DNA from 2 places in the Polaromonas sp. P4_F9 genome. Region 2 is predicted to be linked to the other one. Evidence: predicted binding sites of a transcription regulator. Region 2 holds the regulator's gene; the other holds the start of a gene.

Region 1 (8,483 bases), on a different contig from region 2:
AGGTTTTTTCGCAGTTGCCATAGTTTTCTCCTTGATCACATTGCAAAGAGCACTTCACGTCTGGAGTACGCGAAGCGATTCACGGCGTTGGGTCTTCGGATAACCGGCCCAGCGCCGCGAACACAGGAGCAAAGCCCAACGCGCACTCTGCGGCAGCGTCATTGGTCATTGCAATTCTAAAAATCATTATTTTTTTACGTGTCTTGCGTCATTCAATCCAGGATCAATCCCACGACAGGGCGCCGCCTGACTGGTACTCGATCACACGGGTCTCAAAGAAATTGCGTTCTTTTTTCAGGTCGATCATTTCGCTCATCCATGGAAACGGATTCTCCTCGTTGGGGAAGAGAGTTTCAAGTCCGATTTGCGTGGCACGGCGATTGGCGATGTAGCGCAGGTAGCCTTTGAACATGGAGGCATTGAGTCCGAGCACGCCGCGGGGCATGGTGTCTTCGGCATAGCGGTACTCCAGCTCCACGGCCTTGAGGAACAAGGCCTTGATCTCGGCCTTGAAGTCCGCGGTCCAGAGGTGGGGGTTTTCGAGCTTGAGCTGGTTGATCAGATCGATGCCGAAATTGCAGTGCATGGACTCGTCGCGCAGGATGTACTGGTACTGCTCGGCCGCACCCGTCATCTTGTTCTGGCGGCCCAGCGCCAGAATCTGTGTGAAGCCGACATAGAAGAACAGGCCTTCCATCAGGCAGGCAAACACGATCAGGGACTTGAGCAGGGTCTGGTCAGCCTCGGTGGTGCCGGTCTTGAAGTGGGGGTCGGAAATGACTTCAATGAACGGGATCAGGAACTGATCCTTGTCCTTGATGGATTGCACTTCGTTGTAGGCATTGAAGATTTCAGCCTCGTCCAGGCCCAGTGACTCGGTGATGTACTGGTAGGCGTGGGTGTGAATGGCTTCCTCGAAGGCCTGGCGCAGCAGGAACTGGCGGCACTCGGGCGCCGTGATGTGGCGGTAGGTGCCCAGCACGATGTTGTTGGCGGCCAGTGAGTCGGCAGTGACAAAGAAACCCAGGTTGCGCTTGACCAGGCGGCGCTCGTCTTCGGTCAATCCGTTCGGGTCTTTCCACAGTGCAATGTCGCGCGTCATGTTGACTTCCTGCGGCATCCAGTGGTTGGCGCAGGTCGCGAGGTACTTCTCCCAGGCCCATTTGTATTTGAACGGCACCAGCTGATTGACGTCGGTCTGGCCGTTGATGATGCGTTTGTCCGACGCCTTGACGCGTAGTGCGATTGGCGGTGTGCCGCTCACAGCAGGTGCAGCTTGAGCCGCTGGCGCAGCCGGAGCGTAAGCGCCATCGTGCAGCATGCGCACCTGGGCTTGAGGCTCATCAGAAGAAAGAGGCGGAAGTTCCATCGAGCGGCTGTCGGTCGAGCCGCTGGCATGAGGTTTTTGCAGCGATGGTTTGACTTCTTCGTCCCAGGTCAACATAAAGGTTTCCAATACTTTGGGATTATGAAAGCAGCGATACAAAATGAAAAGTGTTCATTCACATCGCTGTAAATTAGTGTTGCTCAATTACATCGAATCACACCATCAAATCGTGCGGAGAATTTCACCGCACGACTCGATGTTTTTTATTGGCAGGCTTCGCAACCGGGGTCGTCAATCGCGCAGAACTTGATGTCGGTTGCAGGCGATGCATTCATCTGCACTTGCGCTGCAGCGGCTGCCATCTCAAGCGCGCTCTTGCCGCCGCCTGATGCTTCGGAGCCCGAGGAAACCGAGTTCATCTTGCCGGCCTTCACAGTCGATTTCTCGGCGTGGGTGGCACCCATGGTGCGCAGGTAGTAGGTGGTTTTCAATCCTCGCAACCAGGCCAGCTTGTAGGTGTCATCGAGCTTTTTGCCTGAGGCTCCCGCCATGTAGATATTGAGCGACTGCGCCTGGTCAATCCATTTCTGGCGGCGGGCTGCGGCTTCAACAATCCACGACGTTTCCACTTCAAATGCGGTGGCGTAAAGCGCCTTGATTTCCTGCGGCACCCGGTCAACCGGGCGGAGCGAGCCATCGAAGTGCTTGAGGTCGACAACCATCACATCGTCCCACAGGCCGAGTCGCTTCAGGTCACGCACCAGGTAGTGGTTGATGACGGTGAACTCGCCGGACAGGTTGGACTTGACCGAGAGGTTGCCAAAGCAGGGTTCGATGCAGGCGTCCACCCCGATGATGTTGGAGATGGTGGCCGTCGGGGCAATGGCGACGCAGTTGGAGTTGCGCATGCCGTCCCGCGCAATCTTTTGGCGCAGGGCATCCCAGTCCAGGGTGGCGGAACGGTCGACTTCCACATAACCACCGCGCTCCTCGGCCAGCATGTCCAGCGTGTCGAGCGGCAGGATGCCTTTGTCCCAGAGCGATCCCTTGTAGCTGGCGTACTTGCCGCGCTCCTTGGCCAGCTCGGTAGAAGCCCAGTAGGCGTGGTAGCAGACCGCCTCCATGGACTTGTCGGCAAACTCGACCGCTTCCTGGGAGGCGTAGGGCACGCGCAGTTCGTACAGGCAGTCCTGGAAGCCCATGATTCCCAAGCCCACAGGGCGGTGGCGCATGTTGGAGTCGCGTGCTTTCTTGACCGCGTAGTAGTTGATGTCGATCACGTTGTCCAGCATGCGCATGGCCGTGGTGATGGTCTTTTTCAGCTTGTCATGGTCAATCGCGCCGTCCTTCAGGTGCTGGACCAGGTTGACGGAGCCGAGGTTGCAGACTGCGGTTTCGGTGTCGCTGGTATTGAGCGTGATCTCGGTGCACAGGTTGGAGGAGTGCACCACGCCGGCATGCTGCTGCGGGGAGCGCACATTGCAGGCATCCTTGAAAGTGATCCAGGGATGGCCGGTTTCGAACAGCATCGACAGCATCTTGCGCCACATGTCGGTGGCCTGCAGCTTGCGGGCAGGCTTGATCTCGCCGCGCTCGGCCCTGGCTTCGTAGGCGGTATAAATTTTTTCGAACTCTTTGCCGAACTTGTCGTGCAGGTCGGGTGTGTCCGATGGCGAGAACAGCGTCCAAGTGCCCTTTTCCATCACGCGGCGCATGAAGAGGTCGGGAATCCAGTTGGCTGTGTTCATGTCATGCGTGCGCCGGCGGTCGTCGCCGGTGTTTTTGCGCAGTTCCAGGAACTCTTCAATATCCAGGTGCCAGGTCTCCAGGTAGGCGCAGACCGCGCCCTTGCGCTTGCCGCCCTGGTTGACCGCGACAGCCGTGTCGTTGACGACTTTCAGGAAAGGCACGACGCCCTGGGACTCGCCGTTGGTGCCCTTGATGTGGGCGCCCAGGGCGCGCACAGGCGTCCAGTCGTTGCCCAGCCCGCCGGCAAACTTGGAGAGCAGGGCGTTTTCCTTGATGGCGTCGTAAATGCCGCCCAGGTCATCGGCCACCGTGGTGAGGTAGCAGGACGACAGCTGCGAACGCAGGGTGCCGGCATTGAACAGGGTGGGCGTGCTCGACATGAAGTCGAACGACGAAAGGATTTCGTAAAACTCGATGGCGCGCGCTTCGCGGTCGATTTCGTTGAGCGACAGGCCCATGGCCACGCGCATGAAGAACGCCTGCGGCAGTTCGATGCGCTGTTTGCGCACATGCAGGAAATAGCGGTCAAACAGGGTCTGCAGGCCGAGGTAGTCAAACTTCAGGTCGCGCTCCGGCTTGAGCGCCGCGCCCAGCCGGGCCAGGTCAAACTGCTGCAGTTTTTCGTCAAGCAGTTCGTTCTGCACGCCTTTGGCGATGAACTTCGGGAAATACTCTGCATAGCGGGTGTGCATTTCTTCCTGGCTGACTTCTTCGCCCAGGACTTCCCGGCGGATGGTGTGCATCAGCAGGCGTGCAGTGGCGTAGGTGTAGTCAGGGTCTTTTTCGATCAGGGTGCGGGCCGCGAGGATGGACGCCTTGTAGACCTCGTCGATGGGCACGCCGTCGTAGAGGTTGCGCATGGTCTCGGCAACAATCGGGTCGGGTTTGACATCGGTGCCCAGGTTGGCGCAGGACGCTTCAATCAGGGCCTGCAAATTGCGCACGTCCAGTGCGACCCGCTGGCCCCTGTCCGTCACATGCAGCATGGGGGCTTCGGGCGCCGGGGTCTGCGGCTGGCGGGCGCGTTCCTGGCTGCGCTTTTCGCGGTACAGCACGTAGGCGCGGGCAATTTCGTGGTGGCCTCCGCGCATCAGGCCCAGCTCGACCTGGTCCTGTACATCCTCAATATGAAAGGTCCCGCCGCCGGGGCGGGAGCGCATCAGGGCCCGAATGACGGCTTGGGTCAGGCCGTCGACGGTTTCGCGGACACTGGCCGAAGCGGCTCCCTGCGTGCCATGCACGGCCAGGAAGGCTTTCATCATGGCCACGGCAATTTTGTTGGGCTCGAACGGCACCACGGAACCATTGCGGCGAATGATCTGGTAATGGGCGAGTGGGTTGGTTGGCGCGTTGCTGTCGTTGTTGACCGGATTGCCGGTCAGACTAATTGGCGTAATGGGCACTGCGTGTTGTGCTGTTTGCATGACTTCCTCTTTGCTTTGTTTGTTTTGTGACTGGGTTTGATGTGGTGTTCAGGGTGATCTTGGTTCGCTGAAGGCTGGTCAGATCCGCAAGCTGATTTCTTGGCGATATCCCTCGTGATATTCCTCGTCCTGATCCGCCCGAATTACATCAAACTGAATCAGGGCTAAGACACTATACCTAGGGTCCAAGTGGAATACAAGCCACTACCGGTAGTGTATCGCCGACTGAATTCGCTTTTGCGTCCTGAGGCCTTTTTCACGCTGTTTTTTGCGTGCCGGATGGCGCCGGATTGGTGTGGCGAATAGCCGTGAAAGCCTTGTCAGATCAGGCTTTGGCGAGACAAACGAAGTGCCGGTGGGCTTTTGCGCGGACTTCCTTCTGTCAAGGCCGACGAATACTTGATGGGTAAAAATACCGTTTATTTTCTAGCCACTCGATGTATTTTCATCGGCGGGCTGCCGACTTCGCATCAGTTCAGTCGATTGCGGGAAAATACCTATCGGGCGCGGCCAGTGAGCGTTGCAACAAGGGCCAGTCAAAACCCGGGCCGGGGTCCTGCTTGCGTCCGGCCGCGATGTGCTCGTGCCCCGCAATGTGGGCAATGGGATAGGCCTGAAGCAGCGCTGCACACAGTCCCGCCAGGGTCTCGTACTGGCGCGCTTCAAAGGTGCTGCCCTCCAGCCCTTCCAGCTCAATGCCAATCGAGTCGTCGTTGCAGTTGCCGCGTCCCCGGTAACGGGACTCGCCGGCATGCCATGCACGGTCGTCGCAGCCGACAAATTGCCACAACGCACCGGTGCGGGTGATGAAAAAGTGCGACGACACCTGCAGGCCCCGAATGCTCTGGAAGTAAGGGTGCGCTTCCCAGTCGAGCTGATTGGTAAAGAGGCGCTGCACGTTGCCGTTGCCAAACTCGCCGGGTGGCAGGCTGATGGAGTGAATGACGATCAGGTCGATGTGCGCGCCGCACGGACGTGGGCCGAAATTCGGTGATGCCAGCGTGCGTGCAAAGCGGTACCAGCCGTCCCGCCACAAGGCCGAACTGACAGCCGGCGTGCCATCGGGCTCAGGCAGGTTCATCGGATGTGTCATCGCCGCCGGGTGTCTCGATGTTCAGGCGGGCAATGCGGTAGCGGATCTGGCGCAGGCTCAGCCCCAGTTTGGAGGCGGCAGCGGTGCGGTTAAACCCGGTCTCCTGCAACACCTTGGAGAGGATGTTTTTCTCCTGCTGGTCGAGAAACGCCTGCAGATTTTCCGGAACCGCCACGAAATCCTGGGGGGGCGCCTCGAAATGCAGGTCATTGCCTTCGCCGAGTGCCACCGCGCGGTGCAGGATATTCTCCAGTTCCCTGACATTGCCGTCAAAGGGATGCGAGCGCAGCTGCTCCGTCACCGCGCCGGTGAGCTCAGGCACGGCGAGCCCCGACTCCTTGCAGATTCTTGACAGCAGGGCCTGGCAAAGTGCCGGCAGGTCTTCGCGCCGCTCGCGCAGCGGCGGCACACCGATTTCGATCACGTTGAGCCGGTAATACAGATCCTGCCGGAAGGCGCCTGCCTGAACCTGCGCGCCCAGCTCTTTGTGCGTGGCGCTGACGATGCGGACATCCACCGTGTCTTCCTGGGGGGAGCCCAGCGGCCGCACCGAGCGTTCCTGGATCGCCCGCAGCAGCTTTGATTGCATGGCCAGCGGCAGATCGCCGATCTCATCGAGAAACAGGGTTCCCCCCTTGGCGGCCTGAAAGTAGCCTTGCCGGTCCTGGGTCGAGCCGGTGTAGGCGCCTTTGCGCGCGCCAAAAAACTCTGCTTCGAGCAGGTTTTCCGGAATGGCGCCGCAGTTGACCGCCACGAAGGGGCCGGCCGCGCGGTGGCTGCAGGCATGCACCGCGTGCGCCACCAGCTCTTTGCCCGTGCCCGATTCGCCCTGAATCAGGACCGGCGCCATGCTGCCGGCTACCTTGACAATGCGCGACTTGACCGCCCGCATCACCGCCGATTCGCCCACCAGCTTTTGCAGGATGGCAGACGACTTGTCCGATTTGTCCGATTTGGCTGAGGTGGCAACGGTCGGTCCCGGGCCCAGCTCGCCGGGGCTGGTATCGCCAGCGGCTGGCCGCGCCAGATTCTGCGTGCCCTGGATGGCCGACGCCACGACGTTGCGGAACTGCTTCAGATCAACGGGTTTGGTGAGATAGTCGAACGCGCCGGCCTTGAGGGCTTCCACCGCATTTTCGGCTGAGCCGTGCGCCGTGATGATCACGCAGCGTTCCGCGCGCTGCTGGGCCACCAGCTCACGCAGCAGCTCCAGCCCCAAGCCATCGGGCAGGCGCATGTCGGTGATGACCGCATCGAAGCGTTTGCTCTCAAGCTGCTCGCGCGCCTGCAATAAATCGCCGGCCGCTTCCACCCGATAGCCTTCGCGAAGCAGCGTCAGCTCGTACAGGGTGCGCAGATCCGGCTCATCGTCGACGACAAGAATATGGGCTGGTGTGGTGGGGGGTACTTGCATGCGTAGGGTATGCGTAGGGTCTCAGGCAGGCATTGTGTCAAAAGAAAGCTGGGAATTGCCCGGGGATTGTGGCACCGGCTTGAAGATGACAAAAAACTCATTGCCTTCGGCGGCATCACGCGCCACCCGCTGATAGCCAATCAGGGCGCCGTAGCGCTCACACAATTCCCGGCAGATGTAGAGGCCCAGCCCGCTGGAGCGGCTTTCGGAGGAGAAAAAAGGTTCGAATAAATGGGTCTCGACCGTTGCCTCCAGCGGTTGGCCATCACTCCATACCGCCAGCCGCACCTCGCCTCCCGCCATCACCCGGGTCACTACTTCCATCGAATGCGCGGAGGTGCTGGCGTAACGCAGGGCGTTATCCAGCAGGTTGACCATCAGGCGCCGCAGATGCTCGGCCTCGAACCGGACCGCGGCCTGGGCCGCGCCCATGGTCAGGCGCAGGCGCTGTGATGCCCCGGTCTGCCTGGCCCAATCGGTGGCGATGTGAACGACGGTGTCATCCAGCATCAGCGAAGTCGTCTGCAGCGCCGGTGCCTGCTCCTGAGCCCGCGAGATGTTCAGGACCTCATCGACAATTTTGGCCAGGCGCTGGGCGTTTTGCCTGACCATGGCGGTGAGTTGCCGGTGGCCGGCATCCTGCAGGTCTTCTTCAAGCAGGGCGTTGGCCTGTGAAATGGCGGCAAGCGGGTTCCTGATTTCGTGGGCCACCGCGGCAGACATGCGCCCCATGGCGGCCATTTTTTCGGTGCGCACACGCGCTTCCATTTCGCGCAGGTCCTCGAGAAACATCACGCAGAGGTTTTCGTGCGTGCCGTTCTGCGAGGCCGCCAGGCGCGTGCGGACATGCAGCCGCCTTGTGTTGCGTGCCGGGTATTCAAGCCGGATGTCCGCTTCCTGGGGGGACTGCGTCAGGAAGGTGTGATGCATCAGATCGGCCAGCGGTTGCCAGGCGTTCTCCGTGGCCAGCATGAAGGGCGCGTTGCGGATGGCCTTGCGCATGAATAGCAAGCGCCTGGAAGCCGGGTTCGCAGAACGCACAACGCCATTGACGTCAACCACCAGCACGCCATCGGCCAATGCTTCAATGACCAGTTCATTGACCTGCGTCTGCATGCGGGCCGCAGACTGGCTGGCCTTGGCCCGTTGTTCCTCCCGCGCCAACCGCAGCGCCAGCTGGTTGGCCAGCAGTGCCACCAGGAAGAATCCCGAGCCGCTCAGGCCGGCCTGGAGAAAGCGCGCGTTGAAATCCCCCAACGTCTGCAGGGAAGTCCACCAGGCATCGGCGAGCAACAAAAGCGTGACGCTGGCAGCCGTGCCAAAAGCCAGCAAAATCGGCCCGAGAATCGACGATAAAAGCACCGGCAGGGCAAACAGCGGGGCGTAATTGATGCCGCCCGATTGCAGGAATTCCAGCAGGGAGAAGGTGATCACGTCCACCCCGATGGTGGCCAGCCAGTGTGCGTCAAACGTGCG
Region 2 (8,483 bases):
TCGGCTTGCTCCCAAAACCACCTAGGGGCAACCCGAATCCGCTGCCGATCCCGGCAACGTCAAACAAGGGTCAACACCCGCAAGGCCAAGCCTTGGTTTGATGGCGACCCAATCAAAGTCTGCATGGCCCCCGCGCCTTTGCAGGCGTAGAAAGGAGTGCTATGACAGCGCTAGGAAACCATGGCTTGATGCCGTACCTTGAGGCGCACTTCAAAAGTGCACGCAGCAGTGTTTCAAATATTGCTGACGACATTGCCCAAGGCTTTTTCGAGATCATCCACAACAGCTTTGCCCTGCTGGGGCTGGCCGTTGTGTTCGCGGTGATTACGCTTGTTGCCCGGCCCGATCTGCGTCAGGCCGGTGAATCCGAACTCATCACCTGGCTGCAGGAGCGCCAGGAGGAAGCGATCGGCTTTACCGAGCCCGCCGCCATTGACCGGGCCACCGCATCCAACCCGAAAGACCTGCCGTCCCAACAGGCGGCAGTGGCTTACTGGTTGAGCAAAAAATACGGCGTGGCGGCAGAGCCCCTGAGCGTTCTGGTGTCGGAGGCGTTTGAGATTGGCCAGAAGGCCAAGCTTGACCCCACCCTGATTCTGGCCATCATGGCGATCGAGTCGGGTTTCAACCCTTTTGCCCAAAGCCCGGTCGGCGCGCAGGGCTTGATGCAGGTGATGACCAAGGTGCATCACGACAAATATGAAAACTTTGGCGGCAAGCTGGCGGCGTTTGACCCGGTTACCAACCTTCGCGTCGGGGTTAAGGTACTGCAGGAGTGCATTGCCAGGGCCGGCTCGATCGAGGGCGGCCTGAAGTATTACGTGGGTGCGGCGAACATGGAAGATGACGGCGGTTACGCCGGGAAAGTCATGGCCGAGCACGCCCGCCTGCTGGCGGTGGTGGGGAGCAAGCGCCTTTTGCCCTCGCCATTCTTCGCTTCCCCGGCGCCTGCGCGCCCCATGCCGGCCTCGTTGCCGGCAAAACCCGGCGCGGTGGATGCCGGCGACGGCAGCAAAACGCCTGAAAAAGTGGCGCTCCTCAGCCGCTCCTGAGCCCCTCTGTTTCCTGGCCGCCAGCCCTTTGCGGGTGGCTGGGCGCACTCTCCTTCCATGCCGGGCTCCACCCCGGCTTTTTACTTTTGAACCCACGCCTGCCCCCGAACGCCCGGCCTCAGTTACACTAGCGAGGTGCGCGACTGGCGATAGGTATCATGGTCTTGCCGGCCATTGATGCTGACGTGGGGACACCACTGGGAAGCGCACCGCTCAAAGCCGTTTGGCCACAGCGTTCAGCCGTTCGCCTGGGCAGCCCTTGCTTCCTTGCTACCCAAGGACAAGGATCAAAGTCTTGAAGGACTGCCATGTACCATCGCAATATTCTGGTCGAACAGACCGACCCCGAAATTTTCGCTGCCATCCAGGCTGAAAACGCCCGGCAGGAACACCACATCGAGCTGATTGCCAGCGAGAACTACGCCTCGCCCGCCGTCATGGCAGCCCAAGGCTCGCAGCTCACCAATAAGTACGCCGAAGGCTACCCCGGCCGCCGTTATTACGGCGGTTGCGAGTATGTGGACGTGGCCGAACAGCTGGCGATTGACCGCGTCAAGCAGATTTTTGGCGCGGATGCCGCCAACGTGCAGCCGCATTGCGGCGCTTCCGCCAATGAGGCGGTGTTTCTTGCCTTCCTGAAGCCCGGCGACACCATCATGGGAATGAGCCTGGCCGAAGGCGGTCACCTGACCCACGGCATGGCACTCAACATGAGCGGCAAGTGGTTTAACGTTGTCTCCTACGGGCTCAACGACAAGGAAGAGATCGACTACGACGCGATGGAGCGCAAGGCGCACGAGACCCGCCCCAAGCTCATCATCGCCGGCGCCTCGGCCTACAGCCTGCGCATCGATTTCGAGCGTTTTGCCAAAGTCGCCAAAGCCGTAGGCGCCATCTTCATGGTCGACATTGCGCACTACGCGGGACTGGTTGCTGCGGGCGTGTACCCGAACCCGGTGCCGCACGCCGACGTCGTGACGTCCACTACGCACAAGAGCCTGCGCGGCCCGCGCGGCGGCATCATCCTGATGAAAGCCGAGCACGAGAAAGCCATCAACAGCGCGATCTTCCCCGGCCTGCAGGGTGGCCCGCTGATGCACGTGATTGCCGCCAAGGCGGTGGCTTTCAAGGAGGCGCTCTCCCCCGAATTCAAGACGTATCAGCAGCAGGTGCTGACGAACGCGCGAATCGTGGCCGAAACGCTGACGCAGCGCGGTTTGCGCATTGTCAGCGGCCGAACAGAGAGCCACCTGATGCTGGTCGACCTGCGCGCCAAAGGAATCACCGGCAAGGAGGCTGAAGCCGTACTCGGAAACGCCCACATGACCATCAATAAAAACGCGATTCCGAATGACCCGGAAAAGCCGATGGTCACCAGTGGCGTGCGCATCGGTACACCGGCGATGACTACGCGCGGCTTCAAGGACGAAGAGGCACGCATCACGGCCAACCTGATTGCAGATGTGCTGGACAACCCCCGCGATGCCGCCAATATCGAAGCGGTTCGCGCCAAGGTCAATGCCCTGACCAGCCGCTTCCCTGTTTATCGCTAAAGCGCATTTCGACGTCTTGGCAAACCGATGAAATGCCCCTTCTGCGGCAACCTTGAGACCCAGGTGGTAGAAACCCGGGTGTCGGAAGATGCAGATTTCATACGCCGCCGCCGCCAGTGCGGCGCGTGTGAAAAGCGCTTCACGACCTACGAGCGGCCAGACGTCAATTTTCCGGCGATTGTCAAAAAAGATGGGCGCCGCATTGAGTACAAGCGCGGCAAAATCCTGGGCTCCATGAACCTGGCGCTGCGCAAGCGGCCGGTGAGCACAGAGCAAATCGACTCAGCCATCGAGCGGATTGAAGAAAAACTCCTCAGCCTGGGCGTTCGGGAAGTCGCCTCCAACCGCCTCGGCGAGCTGGTCATGCGGGAGCTGAAGAAACTCGACAAGGTAGCCTACATCCGCTTTGCCAGCGTGTACCGCAGCTTTGAAGACATTGATGAATTCAAGACGCTGGTGGATGAGGTGAGGCGCTGATATCAAATCAAGGGCAGTTATTCACCGTCGCACGGGCCATGCGGGGACGCCCAGCGATGTTGATAATAATCTGCCGGGCCTCCGCGGTGGTAGCCGACTGCGTGCATACCGTGAAGGTGCCGACCTGAAATGCGCCAGAAGCCAACTTGGTCGTTCCGGTGGAAGTGTAGGACAGGTACTTGGCGACCGAGCTGTTGCCTGACAGCCGGATGGGCTCCGGCAAGGCAGCCTCCCGCGACAAAATCACCTCACCCTCGTCCAGTGAAGCGTTGTTGTTTGAGTCGTGAAACACAATCCACCCCTGCTCCCATCCCCCTGATGTGGCGCAGGCATCCCCGGTAGCCGACTTGCACATCACAGCTCGAGAATTGTGCTTGATGGCCTCGCTGCGAGCCAGCAGCAAACTGGAGAAAAAAGAATTTCCCGCGGTGCTTAACTTCATGGAGTTGGCCATATCAGACATGGCCGGAGCCGCCAGTGATAGCAGCACGGACGCAACTGCAACCGTCCCCAGTAATTCGATCAACGTGAAACCGGCACAGCCGGAGCGTTCACCCATGCGCATCCACTCCCTTTGAGTTCGGGCCAACCCAATGCCGACCTCAGAGGCACGAGACTACCTCGGGCACAGGGAGAAAACCATCCCACACTTGGGGGAGACAAGACAAAAAAACCATGATCGATCGAGTGGCGATGCAATAGAAAACATATTGCAACTGCCTCACGCAAAACGTACGCAACCAGCAATCTGCGAGGGTGAAAAGTTTCGACACCGCGCCGATCGCTGAACACAGGGCGGGGCCGCGTATCGACAGGCGTATGGAGTAGAGCGACAAGCGGCAACCAGCGCAAAGCCTGGAACAATGACAATCCAGCTGTGAAAACTAAATACACCCTCAGTTGGCTGGGCACCCGCCGGACCATGAAGCAACGTGGATTCACACTCATCGAGTTGATGATTACGGTTGCAATCGTCGGCATCCTCGCGACAGTCGCCTATCCGTCTTATACGCACTACATTCGCAAGGGCAAGCGCGCAACGGCCCAGGCGGCATTGATGGAGCTCGCCAGCAAGGAGCAGACCTACCTGCTGGATCGCCGGATTTATACAGCCAACCTGACCAGCCTTGGTTTTATCGCGCCCAAGGAAATAGAAAATGATTACACCTTTGCCATTGATAGCATCAGCGACGTTCCCCTTGCCTTCCAGGCCAAGGCAACACCATCGGCTGCGCTGACCGCCAAAGGCGAGAAAGCCCTGACGGTGGATCACTTGGGGACCAAGGGCCCGGCGAACACAATTGGTTATTGGGGTAAGTGATCACCATGAAATTGCCGCCCCGCGCCGCAGCCTGTCGCTCTAGGTCACTGGTGGCGCCGGCGGATGCGCGCGGCTTCACGCTCATTGAGTTGATGATTACCGTTGCGATCATGGCGATCTTTGCCTCGCTCGCGGCGCCATCCTTCCGCAATCTCATTGCCACGCAACGCATGCGTTCAGCCGCTTCGGCATTAACCGAGTCATTGTGGATGGCTCGTAGCGAGGCCCTCAAACGCAATACTGCCGTCGGGTTTTCGTTCGCCAACATCACCACAGGATGGGACGTCAAGGCCGGGGCAACAATCCTGCGTACCCAGGATGCGTTTCCCACGATAAGCTCGGGCGCGGGCAGCTTCCAGTTCAATGCCTATGGGCGGTTGTCCGATGCAGTGACGATAGAGCTAACAGTAGCAACGACCGACCTTTACCGTTGCGTGACCGTATCGACCGCCGGACGAACCGCAGAAAAGGAAGGGAAATGCCCATAATCGTCCCACAGACGCGCATTCGGTACCAACGTGGCTACGCCGTTGGTACATATTCCCGCGTGCGCGGCTTCACGCTCATCGAAATTCTGGTCACGCTTGCCATCATTCTTATCGGAATATTGGGTACCTTCGGACTCCAGACGAAAGCCACGAAAGTAGAGTTTGAGTCCTACCAGCGCGGTCAGGCACTCGCACTGGTCCGGGATATGGAGGCACGTCTGACAGCCTCTCGCGGCATTATCGATAGCTTCCTGACTGCAGAGCTCAGCTCAACAAATGGCTCCGTGTACGTCGGGGTCGGCAATGGCGGGCTCAACGGCGTGCTCGACTGCACAGCTATGGCAACGCTAGCCAAGACGCAGCTTTGTGCCTGGGGCGACTCTCTTCAGGGCGCGGCCGTAACAGAGGGTGGAAAATCCGTCGGAGCGATGATTGGCGCGCGTGGTTGCCTGATCCGTATGGAGCCACCCCAATCCAATTCGCTTGCGGATCTGTACGTTGTCGTGGTCTGGCAAGGCGTTGTAGCTGGCAATGATCCACCAGCTGACGCGGTCACAGGGCAGAACAACTGCGCCAGCGCAGTGAATTTCGGCACTGGTTTGCGCCGCGGGGTTTCGATGCGGGTGATGGTTCCAGACCTGAAAAAAACGCTGTGAGGTTTGACATATGTTCCGAATAAACAGCATTGCAGGTATGTCCATGCATTCATCGCGCCAACGCGGATTGACTCTGGTCGAATTAATGGTTGCGATGGCGGTTGGGTTGCTGCTGGTTATCGCAATGACGGTCATCTTCGTTAACAGCAGTACGTCTCGCCGCGAACTGGCACTCAGCGCCGAGGTGATAGAAAACGGCCGGTACGGGCTGGACGTGCTGGCCCGCGAACTGTCGCAGACCGGGTTTTATGGCACGCTCGCAACCCCCACCGGCAACACTCCCGTCGACATGTGCTCTACAGCCCCGGCGGTGTGGGCTGGCTCCCTCTTGAATCACGTCACCGGGCTCAACAATGCTGCGGCGAGCCCCGTTTGCCTGACACGCAAGGCGGGCACCGATGCCATTTTTATCCAGCGTGCCAGCACCTGTCAGGTCGGCGACGCCGAGTGCGATGTCGAAAGCAACAAGCAGGCTTACCTGCAAGTATCCGAATGTGGCGCGGAATACAACACCACACCTTTTGTCCTGGACAAAGGCCTTGAAGCGACTTTTACCCTGCAATCCAAGGCCTGTGACAGTGCGATAAAGGCCGGGAAGCGGCGCATTATCCGGCGCATTTACTACATCAGTACCGCTTCCGCATTAAAGTCTTCCGCATTAAGCTACATTGACATCACGCCGGACGGCATATCAACCCCGGTAGCGCTGGTTGAAGATATTGAACAGATGCAGTTCGAGTACGCAGTTGACAGCGACGGGGACGGCACCATCGACAGTTTCAGCCCGACGCCCGCCACCTGGTCAGACGTCATCGGCGTTCGCGTCTGGTTGCTTGCGAGTTCCACCAGCGCGAGCCGCAACGCCGCCGATGCGACCACATTCAAGTTGAGTGCTGACACCACCGTCGACATTCCCGCCGCCAGCAGCAACCTCAAGCGCCGCGTCTACAGCACCTACATCTCTTTCGAAATGCCGAAAGCGCGCAAGGAATCTTGATGAAACGCAGCCACCGCCTGTCTTGCCGAGCCTCTCAATCCGGCGCAGTTCTTTTAATCGGAATGATCATGCTGCTGATGCTGATGCTGGTAGCCGTCGGAGTGATTCGTCTTTCCATGAGTCACACCCAGATCATCAACAATGAACAGGTGCGCACGGAAGCAAACACGGCAGCAAACTATGCGCTGGACATGGTGCTCAACGCACCGGCAAGCACCTGGGACGGTTACAAGAATGGCGGCAAGAAGGAATACATCAACCTTGGAACATCGGTCATCACTGACAGCGCCGATGTCTCGGTCGCCGTCACGGTAAGCAATCTCACCTGCAAGCGCTTGCGCATCATCAAAAACTCAGAGCTGATCAAGGTGTCGGGCTCCCTCACCTATGTCCCGGCTAGCGACAGTTCCTGCTTTGGCGGCGGCGGCTCGCCACTGACCATTGTTGACCCTACGGCCCTGGGCCCACCAAACGCCGAATCGCTGTGCGCCAATGTGCTCTATGAAATGCAGGCCACCACGAGCGACGCCAAGCTGCTGGGAGCGGGTGCCACTGTTGTCCAGGGTGTTGAGGTGCGCCGCGGAGTTGACGAACTGGGCAGCTGCGACTAACTCAATGCAATTTGCTGCGGCAGGCAGCCGGCACGAAAGAAACCATCATGAAACTATCTACCTTGCGAATCTGGCTGCTGGCACCGTTGGCAGCGCTGTTCACGACCCTGCCTGCAGCGGCCGCGGATATTGACATTTATTCGGGCGTAGCCGGCGGCGGCGAACCCAATGTGCTGTTTTTTATTGACAACACGTCCAACTGGTCCGCCAGCAACCAGGCTTGGGATGTGACCGAGGTAACCGCCAAGTGCAATTTGCTCCCGGATCCAGCCAAAACCATATGCAAGGGTTACGTGACCACGATTTTCGGCGCTGAAACGAAACTGGTACAAGGACGCGTGGAATTACGTGCACTAAGGCTCGTATTGGACGAACTGGTCTGCAAGACCGGCGCAAAAATCAAAATAAACGCGGGCATCATGCTGCTCAACGATGCGGGCAGCGTCGACAGTTCAAGTGTGGTATCAGGCTACATACGGCATCGAATCACATCGCTCGATACGGCTCAATGTAAGGTGGTGCTGGATGACCTTGACAGAATCGACAGCAATATTACCACCCCGGAGTTCAAGGGGCCGTCGTCAGCCGAATACGGCACGGCACTGTACGAAGCTTTTAAATATTTTGGCGGATGGACCAATCCCGCAGGATCACGTACCGCCACAGCAGGCACCCCAACCGGCGCCACCGGTTTTGGGCCAATCCGCTACTCCAAGCCACTTGACCAGGAAGATCCCAAGGCATTCACCGACTCAAGCAAGACCACGTACCAGAGCCCTATTGGAGGTACTGCGGCCTGCGGCAAAAACTACATTGTCCTGATTGGTAACAAATTTCCGAATCAGGAATACGGCACCAACACCAATTCGTCACCCTACCCCACCAACACACAGATGACCCGGTTGAACTACAACCCGGAAGCGCAAATTTATCCCAAACCCCTGGCAAACTCCGACAAGACAAACGTGCGCTTCGCCGACGAATGGGCCAAATTCCTCTATCAAACCGACGTTAGCGACATACCCGGTGAGCAGCACGTCAGCATGTTTACGATTGACGTCTATAACAAAACAGCCGATCCATCGCAGGGCGCCCTGCTCAAATCGATGGCCGATCAGACTGGCCCCAATGGCTACTTCCCCGTGGGCGGCGACCTGTATGGCCTGATCAACGCGTTTATCGACATCCTGACGCAGGTTGCTGCGGTCGACAGCGTGTTTGCCTCAGCATCGCTGCCTGTCAGCGTCAATGCCCAAGGCACTTTCCTGAACCAGGTGTTCATGGGTGTTTTCCGGCCAGATGACAATGCGCAGCAGCGCTGGGTGGGT

What was found. The regulator NrdR, encoded in region 2, represses ribonucleotide reductase genes. The targets are predictions, from matches to a motif close to CACNANATNTNGTG.
Region 1: the regulator NrdR is predicted to act here: its motif matches at 4,671-4,684, upstream of AC1DUB_RS23860 (ribonucleoside-diphosphate reductase subunit alpha).

Annotation. Positions count from the first base shown of each region.
Region 1 covers NZ_JBFUJT010000036.1:31,257-39,739, forward strand. The annotation lists gene AC1DUB_RS23850 (histone H1-like DNA-binding protein) at 1-21, opposite strand, end outside; gene AC1DUB_RS23855 (ribonucleotide-diphosphate reductase subunit beta) at 224-1,444, opposite strand; gene AC1DUB_RS23860 (ribonucleoside-diphosphate reductase subunit alpha) at 1,591-4,500, opposite strand; gene ampD (1,6-anhydro-N-acetylmuramyl-L-alanine amidase AmpD) at 4,976-5,581, opposite strand; gene AC1DUB_RS23870 (sigma-54-dependent transcriptional regulator) at 5,568-7,007, opposite strand; gene AC1DUB_RS23875 (sensor histidine kinase) at 7,029-8,483, opposite strand, start outside.
Region 2 covers NZ_JBFUJT010000003.1:205,590-214,072, forward strand. The annotation lists gene AC1DUB_RS04600 (lytic transglycosylase domain-containing protein) at 189-1,052, shown strand; ZMP/ZTP riboswitch at 1,182-1,313, shown strand; gene glyA (serine hydroxymethyltransferase) at 1,361-2,605, shown strand; gene nrdR (transcriptional regulator NrdR) at 2,633-3,082, shown strand; gene AC1DUB_RS04615 (GspH/FimT family pseudopilin) at 3,090-3,641, opposite strand; gene AC1DUB_RS04620 (type IV pilin protein) at 3,960-4,403, shown strand; gene AC1DUB_RS04625 (GspH/FimT family pseudopilin) at 4,409-4,891, shown strand; gene AC1DUB_RS04630 (type IV pilus modification PilV family protein) at 4,882-5,547, shown strand; gene AC1DUB_RS04635 (PilW family protein) at 5,585-6,544, shown strand; gene AC1DUB_RS04640 (hypothetical protein) at 6,613-7,155, shown strand; gene AC1DUB_RS04645 (pilus assembly protein) at 7,203-8,483, shown strand, end outside.